DNA from 3 places in the Rahnella selenatireducens genome. Region 3 is predicted to be linked to each of the others. Evidence: predicted binding sites of a transcription regulator. Region 3 holds the regulator's gene; each other region holds the start of a gene.
What was found. Region 3 encodes Fur, which represses iron uptake genes when iron is present. Its sites were predicted from a motif close to ATAATAATGAGAACNACTATCAA; they were not measured.
Positions count from the first base shown of each region.

Region 1: ACLBVC_RS21280 (TonB-dependent receptor domain-containing protein) is a predicted target of Fur. The motif match lies at 1,222-1,244, and genes of this name have one in related genera.
Region 2: ftnA (non-heme ferritin) is a predicted target of Fur. The motif match lies at 2,079-2,101, and genes of this name have one in related genera.

Region 1 is NZ_JBKEZJ010000017.1:4,251-7,533, forward strand. Features, by position in the region: gene ACLBVC_RS21270 (siderophore-interacting protein) at 1-250, opposite strand, end outside; gene ACLBVC_RS21275 (TetR/AcrR family transcriptional regulator) at 425-1,036, opposite strand; gene ACLBVC_RS21280 (TonB-dependent receptor domain-containing protein) at 1,462-3,283, shown strand, end outside.
Region 2 is NZ_JBKEZJ010000001.1:94,723-98,005, forward strand. Features, by position in the region: gene copD (copper homeostasis membrane protein CopD) at 1-879, opposite strand, end outside; gene copC (copper homeostasis periplasmic binding protein CopC) at 883-1,269, opposite strand; gene ftnA (non-heme ferritin) at 1,409-1,915, opposite strand; gene ACLBVC_RS00445 (DNA polymerase III subunit theta) at 2,322-2,552, shown strand; gene pip (prolyl aminopeptidase) at 2,589-3,283, opposite strand, start outside.
Region 3 is NZ_JBKEZJ010000001.1:429,032-432,314, reverse strand. Features, by position in the region: gene chiP (chitoporin ChiP) at 1-889, shown strand, start outside; gene chiQ (ChiQ/YbfN family lipoprotein) at 903-1,244, shown strand; gene fur (ferric iron uptake transcriptional regulator) at 1,385-1,840, opposite strand; gene fldA (flavodoxin FldA) at 2,156-2,683, opposite strand; gene ACLBVC_RS02085 (methyl-accepting chemotaxis protein) at 3,094-3,283, shown strand, end outside.

The DNA of each region.
Region 1 (3,283 bases), on a different contig from region 3:
AGGCAATGCCGTCTTCTGTGGCGGTCGGCGGAACAATCACGTCGCCCGGATTCGCCGGGAAGAACAGTTTGATGTGGTCATCGAAACCGCGGGACGTAAAACCTTTCAGCTCGTCGCCATTCAGTACAATGCGTTTAAAACAGCCGGAAACAGTTTCAGCGCTTTTTACCGTGATGTGGCGGAAAACCAGTTCGTTCTTAACGCGCACCGGCAGGTTGGCGGCGGAAGATTCAGTGCGTTTGTGTTCCATATTCTTTCTCTCATGGTGGCGAAACTTATCGTCGGGAGCGCGCTCAGGACGTGAATGATTCTCAATTCAGTGAAAGATATATCTTAGTAATATTTTATGCAACGACTTCAAAAAAAACCGGCCATCGTGGAGAAGGCCGGTTGGCGGTTTGTGCAGCAGAACGCACCTCGTGAATTAACGCACCGCGCCGCGCAAAAACATGTCGACGGCGCTGCTCACCATGTGGCGGATTTCCGCAATTTCCAGCGGTGCCGGATTACGCTGGTAGACGCGCGTATTGGTTTGCGCCGTCACCAGCGCCAGAAATTGTAAGGCGCGCAGATGCGCATCGGCCTGCGCCAGTTGCCCTCCCTCCATCGCGCTGGCGAGGAATGTTGCCAGGATATCGACGCTTTCCCGTGGCCCGGCGTCATAAAACAACGTGCCGATTTCAGAATGCCCGGACTCGGCGATCACCATGCGATACACCGCCAGCGCGGAGACATCATTAGTCAGCACCAGCAACATTCTTTCGCCAAAACGGGTGAGGATGGTTTCGAGATCGGCATCTGCCCACGTTTGGGTCAGATCACTGACGGCGTCCGAAAGATGCCCGGTGGCATAGGCTTTCACCACCGCCACCAGCAACGCCTCTTTCGACGGGAAATAGCTGTAGAGCGTGGCTTTGGAGCCGCCGAGACGCCGGGCGAGCTCATTCATTGACGCGCGTTCGTAACCGGTTTCCTGAAACAATTGCGCTGCGGCATCGATAATCGCCTCCCTGCGGGCTTCGGTGCGGACTTTCATCTTCCCTCCTGACGTTGATTTTACGGCCACGGCCAAAAACCGTCGCGGCGAAACTGTACGGTACAGTTCCCTGATGCCCCCACTTTATCGACGGGTTTGTGCCTTGTAAAGCGACCCGCGTAGCCCATTTTTCAGAACGAAGTGCAAAGATTTCGTTAAGAAGCGCATTTTTATTTACCAATTTGTTGATAACAATTATCAGTATCATTATCATTCTCACAAAGCTGAAATGGGTAAGGACTGTAATTAAACCCATATTTTATAAGGACAACGGCTTTTTCACGGAAGAATAAAGCAGATGACAAGCGCGTCTGAATTTGTCGAAAGGCAGTAAATGCGAGCAGAACTTAAAAAAATTAGTGCAGGACTAAAAACAAATGTTCAAATCCTTTACACAGCAGGGTTTGGTGAAAAACGTCATTTTCATGGGGACGATTCTCACCACCACCTTTAACGTAAACGCAGCGGAAGCCGTTAAAGACAACACCGATCTGGCACAAAACAAAGCGCAATCTACAGAAACCATCAAAAAGAAACCGGTGGTGCGCAGTGCGAAGGATCTGGCACAGAACAATGAAGAAGTAATGACCGTCACCGAGACCCTACCGGATAAAACGCCAGGCTCAAAAACCACCATCACTGCGGCAGAAATGCAAAAACGTGGCGGTAACGATTTCGGTACCATCATGCGTTATGAGCCACTGATCACCGCGACCGGCTCAAGTGGCGGTTCCGGCAACGGTAAAAGCGGCTTCGACCGCAGCGGTTACACCGGCTATAACATTCGTGGTCTGGAAAGCAACCGCGTCAGCATTGACGTTGACGGCATTCCACAGCCAAGTGCTACCGGCCGCAGCTATGCCAGCCGCGCTGGTTTAGGCACCTCCGGCATCGGCCGTGATTACATCGACCCGTATATTTACGGTCAGGTGGATATCGAATCCGGCGCAACGTCAGCCGAACGCGCCAACACTTCCATCGGCGGTGCCGTTTCCTTCCTGCCAAAAACCGCAGACGATTACCTGCGTCCGGGCAAAGAAACCTATTTCGGTTACCAGTCTGATTATGATTCTTCAGACCGTTCATGGCACAACGGCATCACCGCCGCTGCCGGTGACGAAACCCTGCGTGGCGTTGTGGCGATCAGCCGCCGCGACGGTCAGGAAACCAGCAATAACAGCGGGACGCACGACGCTTATCCGGCGAACTGGCACTCTAACGCCATCATGACGTCCGGTATCTGGCAGCCAAACGACGAACATAAATTCACCGGCACGCTCGATTACTACGAGAAAATCAATCACACCCATTACGACGCGTGGAATAGCGCAGGCAGCTCCATTCTGGGCACCGCGCAGCAGCAAAGTAACACCCGCCGCTGGGGCGCAAGTCTGAAAGACGAATGGACACCGTTCAACGATTTCGCCGACGCCGTGGTCTCCAAGGTCTATTACCAGTACACCCAGGCGCACGACAACACCTACATGCCGAACGCCAGCAAGCAGATGATGAACGTCTATTCAGATTACGACGTCAGCACCTATGGCGCGGAAACCAGCTGGCTCAAAACGCTGGGTCGCCACGAGCTGAGTGCCGGGATCAACGGTCGCATCTCTAACACTGAACGTCCGTTCCGCGAAAGCCCGGATCAGAGTGTTTACACCACCATCATGCAGCCGGAAGCCAACAGCCGTTCTTACGTTCTCGGCGGTTTCCTGCAAGACACCATGAAGTTTGACCTCGACGGCCATAACTTCGGCATCGTGCCTGCGGTGCGTGTGGCGTACCAGAATACGAAAGCGACAGACCTGTCCGATTTATCTAACAGCACCGTGTCTGAAAGCCAGGTTTCTACTCTGTACGGTAAAGCCAACTCTGATACGCAGGTTCTGCCATCACTGGCATTCACGTATGACATCACGCCTAAGCTGATGACTTACCTGCAATACCGTCGTGGCGCGCAGTTCCCGGATGCCAGCCAGCTTTACGGTTCCTGGAACCTCGGTTCTTCTTATGCCGCTTCTCAGCAATATGCGCTGATCGGTAACACCAATCTGAAAACCGAAACCAGCAACAACTTCGAATGGGGCATGAAAGGTGAAGCGACTGAAGGCGTGACCTTCAAAACGGCCGTGTTCTACAACACGTACAAAAACTTCATCGCCAACACCCGTTACACCCGCGCAGCCAACCCGGGCATGTTCACCAACGTGCCTTCCAATATTTATACGATTTATCAGGCCGAAA
Region 2 (3,283 bases), 330 kb from region 3:
CGGTGCAAGGGTTGCAAACCAGCTCACCGCCAGTAAAACCAATAACGCCAGCCCCCATTCGAGCCACGTCATCATGATGAAACGGCGCTGAGCCTGCTCCGGCTGTTTACCCATTAACGGCACCAGCCGGTAACGGTTGAAAACAGCAATGCAGCACATCAGCCCGACCAGCACCACTTTGATAACCAGAAGACGCTGGTAGAGCGAGGCCATATCGACCGGCCAGCGTTGCAAAATAATCGCTGTATTCAAGATGCCAGTCAGTATAACCAGCGCGACGGCGGCATGGCCCCAGATGGAAAACCGGATGAGCGTGGCGATCGCATAAGGGCGGATCGCAGGTTGTCGTGTATATAACATGCAGGTCAGCAGCGGAAATAAGCACCCGAACCAATAGGCCGCGCTAAGCAGATGCACGACGTGATTAGTCCGTTGTAGCAGGCCCAGCACACCGTCGTGCATCGCCGCATGGCCGATCAGCGCCTGAGTTATCAGTAAACCGAGTGCGCACAGAAAGACGATCACATTGCGTCCCGGCAACCAGTCCATCAGCATGACCAGCAATAATGCTGCCGTCAGCAACAGATGCCAGCGCCAGACATCACCAAACGAGGTCGTGAGCACCAGTAGCCAGACGTTCAGGTTCAACCCGTCCCCCCAGCCATTACCCATCAGCGCAGCCTGAATCGCCAGCATTCCTACCGACGTCACCGCCGCCAAAATGCCAGACCACATCATCAGAGACTGATTTTTACGCAGCAATACGGCAGAAAAACCTTGCGGTGCCAGTAAGGAGCAAAAAACGCTCAACCCAAAAATTTGCATCAGTGAAGCAAAGTGGACAAACCGGCACAGGATAAACATGGCAGTCAGGCTCATCGTTTATTTAACGGTGAAGCTGTACTGACCGTGTGTTTTATGACCATCAACCGAGACAACGCTCCACGTGACCAGGTATTTACCCGGATTCAGCGTTTCCAGAAGCGGGAGAACCGCCTGAGTTTTGTCATTCGCGGCAAGCGTCATAGCGCCGGCTTTAACGGTATTCTTATCTGCGTCAGTCAGCGTAATTTTACTGAAATTAGGTTCGATGCCTTCGCTAAAGCCCAGTGACAATTCGGACGGGCTGACGGTGACAATGGTGTCGGCGGCAGGTGTTTCTGTTTTCAGATGTGCATGAGCAGTAGCCTGCTGTGAGATAAATCCGCCCAGCAAAACAGCTGAGACTGCCAGTGCACGGCAAAGAGAAGTGGTTTTTTTGAACACGATAATTCCTTGGCTTGCTTAACGATGAATTTATAACGCCGTCACTTTATCGCAAACCGCTCCAAAACGTTTGTCAAAAAAACATAAAAAAACGCAGAGGCCTGAGCACTCTGCGTTTTTATGAACCACAACGACTGCAAAATTAGCCAGCCGGCGCCTGTGCCACCATGTTCTTCAGGTCTTTATCCACGAAGAACAGGCCGTTACCGGTGTTGCTGACCAGAGCCAGTTTATCGAGAACGGATTTGAACAGCGTTTCTTCTTCATGCTGCTCAGATACGTACCATTGCAGGAAGTTGAAAGAAGAATAGTCTTTCAGCGTCATGGACAAATCAGCCAGTTCGTTGATTTTCTGGGTGATCAGTTGCTCGTGCTCATAGGTTTGTTTGAACAAATCAGTCAGAGATTCAAACGTCACCGGTGGTGCAGCAATCGCGCCCAGCAAAGGTAATGCGCCAGTATCGCTGACGTATTTAAACAGGCGATGCATGTGATCCATCTCTTCCATGGAGTGCTGTTTCAGGAACGCCGCTGCGCCTTCGTAGCCTTTATCGCTGCACCATGCACTCATCTGCAAATATAAATTGGCAGAGTAAAACTCGAGATTCAGCTGTTCGTTCAGCTGGTCGATCATTTCTTTTTTAAGCATGATGCGGCTCCATAAATAAATTAAGGCAAATGAATGGGGTTATTTACCCGCATTATGCCCGCATCAATACAAAATAAAAACACCCGATTCACATTATTAATCAAGCAGGCAACAATACATTACAACCAATTGAATTATATTGGATTTATTTTGCATTAAATATACATTAATGATAATCATTAACATAAAGAATGTTATTAAAAAGAATCATTCTTATTTAAATCTCCAGTTTTATTATTCCCGTTGAATATAATTATCACTTAGATTTCAGGAATAATTCTTATTTACTCATTATCACCAAGGAATCACACCGACAGCGCGGGGGATAATAAAATTCAAAAGACAACATTCACCCTACGCAGGGTGTCGGGTACAATGCGGCGAAATGGTTTAGCAGGAAACAACAATGAGCATCAATCTGGCCGAAATCAGCAAAGACGAGATGGATCGCATTAACGTCGATCTCGCCGCGTCAGCCATCGCTTTTAAGGAACGTTACAATATGCCCGTCGTGGCTGAGATGGCGGAACGCGAGCAGCCTGCGCATTTGCGCACTTACTTCCGTGAACGTGTCATGTTTTATCGCGGGGAATCACATAAATTCTCCCGTTTACCTTATGAACCGAAGCAAAAATAGCGACGAGCTCACCGGTAAACGGAAGCAGAAAAGCCGTTAACGCCGGGCGGAAAAACGCTGGTTGGTGCGGATCAATTGGTCGAGGATCCCGGGCTCGTCAAACGAATGCCCTGCCCCTTCGATGATGTGCAGTTCAGCTTCAGGCCAGATTTGCGCCAGGTCCCAGGCATTTTGCACCTGACAGGCCATATCGTAGCGACCGTGGACAATCACGGCGGGAATGTGGCGGATGCGTTCCACATTGCGTAACAGCTGATCGTCGCTGTCCAGAAAACCCAGATGCGTAAAGTAATGGTTTTCGATGCGGGCAAAGGCCAGCGCGAAGTTATCCTCGCCGAAAGATGACGAACCTTCCGCAGGCAGAAGCGTCACGGTTTCCCCTTCCCACAGGCTCCAGATTTTCGCGGCTTCAAGCTGAACGGCGCGATCTGCTGACGTGAGACGTGCGCGATAGGCGGCGATGACATCCTTGCGTTCCTCATCATCTAAAATCGACAAAATACGCTGCCATTTTTCAGGGAAGAAACGGGATGCACCATCCTGGTAATACCAGGCCAGCTCCTGCTTGCGCAGGGTAAAAATACCGCGCAGAACCATTTCACTGACACGATCAGGATGCGTTTCGGCATAAGCCAGCGCGAGCGTTGATCCCCACGAACCGCCAAACACCAGCCATTTCTCGACCCCCGCTAATTTACGCAAGCGTTCAATATCTTCGACCAGATGCCAGG
Region 3 (3,283 bases):
GGGTACCTATCGCGGTGCCGAAGCCGGGTATAAACATGATTTTGGCGATCCGGGCGAACTGAGTTTCTCCTACATGTGGGCGGATGAATACAAATCGCCGTGGCATCTGGAAATGGATGATTTCCGCCAGAACGACAAGAAAACCGGTGTTTCCTATATACACTCGCTGGGTGCGAAATACGACTTCAAAAATGATCTCGTGCTGGAAGCGGCCTTCGGTCAGGCAGAAAGTTACGTCGATCAATACTTCGCCAAAGCGTCGTACAAAATTGATCTGATGGGCAATCCGCTCACTACCAGCTACCAGTTCTATGGCGCGGAAGATCGTATCAGCAACCAGAACGATCCCAACAGTCTGTATGACGGTTTGGCCTGGTTGCAGGCATTGACTTTCGGTTACACCACCGGTCAGTTCAACTGGCGTCTGGAAGGGACAATGGTCAAAGCTGAGGGAAATCAGGGTTATTTTTTACAACGCATGACCCCAACGTATTCTTCTTCTAACGGACGTCTTGATGTGTGGTGGGACAACCGTTCTGACTTCAACGCTAACGGCGAAAAAGCGGTTTACGCCGGTGTGTTATACGACCTGGCGAAATGGGATCTGCCGGGCTTCGCAGTGGGCGGTTCTTATGTTTATGCGTGGGATGCCAAACCGAGTACCAATCCAATCTATGATCAGAGCCAGCGTCTCAAAGAAAGCGCCTGGAGCCTTGATGCGCTTTACACCATTCAGGAAGGCCGCGCAAAAGGGACGCTGTTCAAACTTCATTACACCCAGTATGACAACCACTCGGATATCCCGAGCTGGGGAGGCGGTTACGGCAACATTTTCCAGGATGAAAAAGACGTGAAATTCATCGTTATCGCTCCATTCACTATTTTCTGAGGATACTAAACCGATGAATAAATTACTGATGATGGTTGTGACTTCCCTGTTACTGGCGGGTTGTGCGCCAACAGCTACGCAAACCGAAAATGCGAAACTGCGTCAGGCGTACAGCAGCTGCATCATTAAAGCAGAAGGCTCGCCGGATAAAGTGGCGTCGTGCCAGACGATCCTTGATGTTCTAAAACAGGAACAGGAGCACAAGCAGTTTGCCGAGCTGGAAACCGTGCGTGTAGTGGATTATCAGCGTTGTCTGACGGCGCGTAAAACCGGCGATGGTCAGGCTTACGCGGCAGACTGTGGCAAAATCTGGCAGGAAATTCGTTCTAACAATTCGCCAAAACCGGTGAATTAACCGGGCGCGAACGCTGCGCACCTATCGCAAGAAAAAACAAACCCCGGCTTGCCGGGGTTTGTTTTTTTATCCGTCGCCTGAATCGCAGGCACAAAAAAACCGCCTTTCAGCGGTTAATTTATTCGGACTGACCGTAGAGATTACTGTGCAGGTTTATCATTGTGCAAAGATTCATCTTCGCGACAATCGCCCGCCTCACAGTGGCCGTACAGATACAGACTGTGGTTGGTCAGTTTGATACCGTGTTTCTTCGCAATCTCGCGCTGACGGCCTTCAATATATTCGTCACGAAATTCAATAACGCGGCCGCAATCCAGGCAGATCAGGTGATCATGGTGATGTTGTTGGGTCAGTTCGAAAACAGACTTGCCGCCTTCGAAGTTATGACGGGTAACGATACCGGCGTCATCAAACTGGTTCAGAACGCGGTAAACCGTCGCCAGGCCAATTTCTTCACCCATATCAATCAGTTGTTTGTACAGATCTTCCGCACTAACGTGATGACCTTCCGGCGCTTGCAGCACTTCCAGGATTTTGAGGCGCGGAAGCGTGACTTTTAAGCCGGCTTTCTTCAGTGCGGTGTTGTTGTCAGTCATGCGGATTCAGTCCTGTTACTATGTGCTAATCAAGTTGAGGCATGCAGCCTGTGGCATCGGCGGCACAAAAATTTGTCGCTTAAGGATTCTTCGCTTTTGAGACGTGTGCCGATCCTCAAAAACGTAGCCTGTTAATAAAGATCACAAAATGCCTGTCACATTCGATAATGCAACGACTTGATCAATAGGAAAACAGATGAGCTCAGTGTACCTTGATACCACTGAAAGTTACAATTTTGTAGCGGTTAAATTGTTAATTTCAGTAATAGTTTGGCCCTTCAATTGTAGAATAAATCCTCAGGGCCAACAGGGTTTTTAGCCAATAATTTCTGAAAGGCTCAGCTCTTCTGTGATCTGTTTGACCCACGTATCAACACGTTCGTTGGTCAGTTCCGGCTGACGGTCTTCGTCAATTGCCAGTCCGATGAAGTGCTTATCATCAGCCAGACCTTTAGACGCTTCGAAGTGATAGCCTTCAGTTGGCCAGTGGCCCACAATCACCGCGCCGCGTGGTTCGATGATGTCACGCACAGTACCCAGCGCATCGCAGAAGTATTCGGCATAGTCTTCCTGATCGCCACAGCCAAACAGCGCGACCAGCTTACCTTCGAAATCTATCTCTTCCAGCGTCGGGAAAAAGTCGTCCCAGTCACACTGCGCTTCACCGTAATACCAGGTTGGAATTCCGATCAGCAAGATATCGAATTTTTCCAGATCCTCTTTGCTGCTCTTCGCAATGTCATGCACCTCTGCAACATCTTTACCCAATTGCTTTTGGATCATTTTCGCGATGTTTTCGGTGTTACCTGTATCGGATCCAAAGAAGATACCTACTACGGCCATAAGATTACCTAACCTCTTGTTCTCAATGAAGTGCTCTGCATTGCAGGCAATAATAACGCAGATGATAGCAAACTCGCGAGGCGGAGAATATGTTTCAGCTCGCCTTCTTAACTGGTGGATAAGTTTATCGGCCAATCTTTTTAAGTGTTATCGCCTTCGTGTGCTTTGAATAACCTCAGGCTTATTGAGGTCAAAAGCAAAATTAAGAAATATGTTCTCACAATACTAAATTTTGAGAACAACCCGCCGATAGATGAAGCGAGAGGAATCTCAACATAATAAAGAAATCGATGCCCGGAGAGGTGTTCAAACATGTCCGGGGGCGAAAGCCTGCTGGCTACCTGTCTTGATTCTCCGCATCCCCGTCAATCCTCAGACCAGAAACAACCTTGTTTCGAGAGAGGCATATCGTGCAGTTTTTAAAAAATATCACCATCAGGGCCGCATTATTAACGATTTTAGGCATTTTCTGCGTCATGTGGGCAGGTGTCTCCCTTTACACCGTTACCTCACTGAATACGCTGACACAAAATACGAAGAACAGTACCGAACTGGTCAACAATATGGCGCTGATCAGCAAAGGAAATGATCAGTATTTTC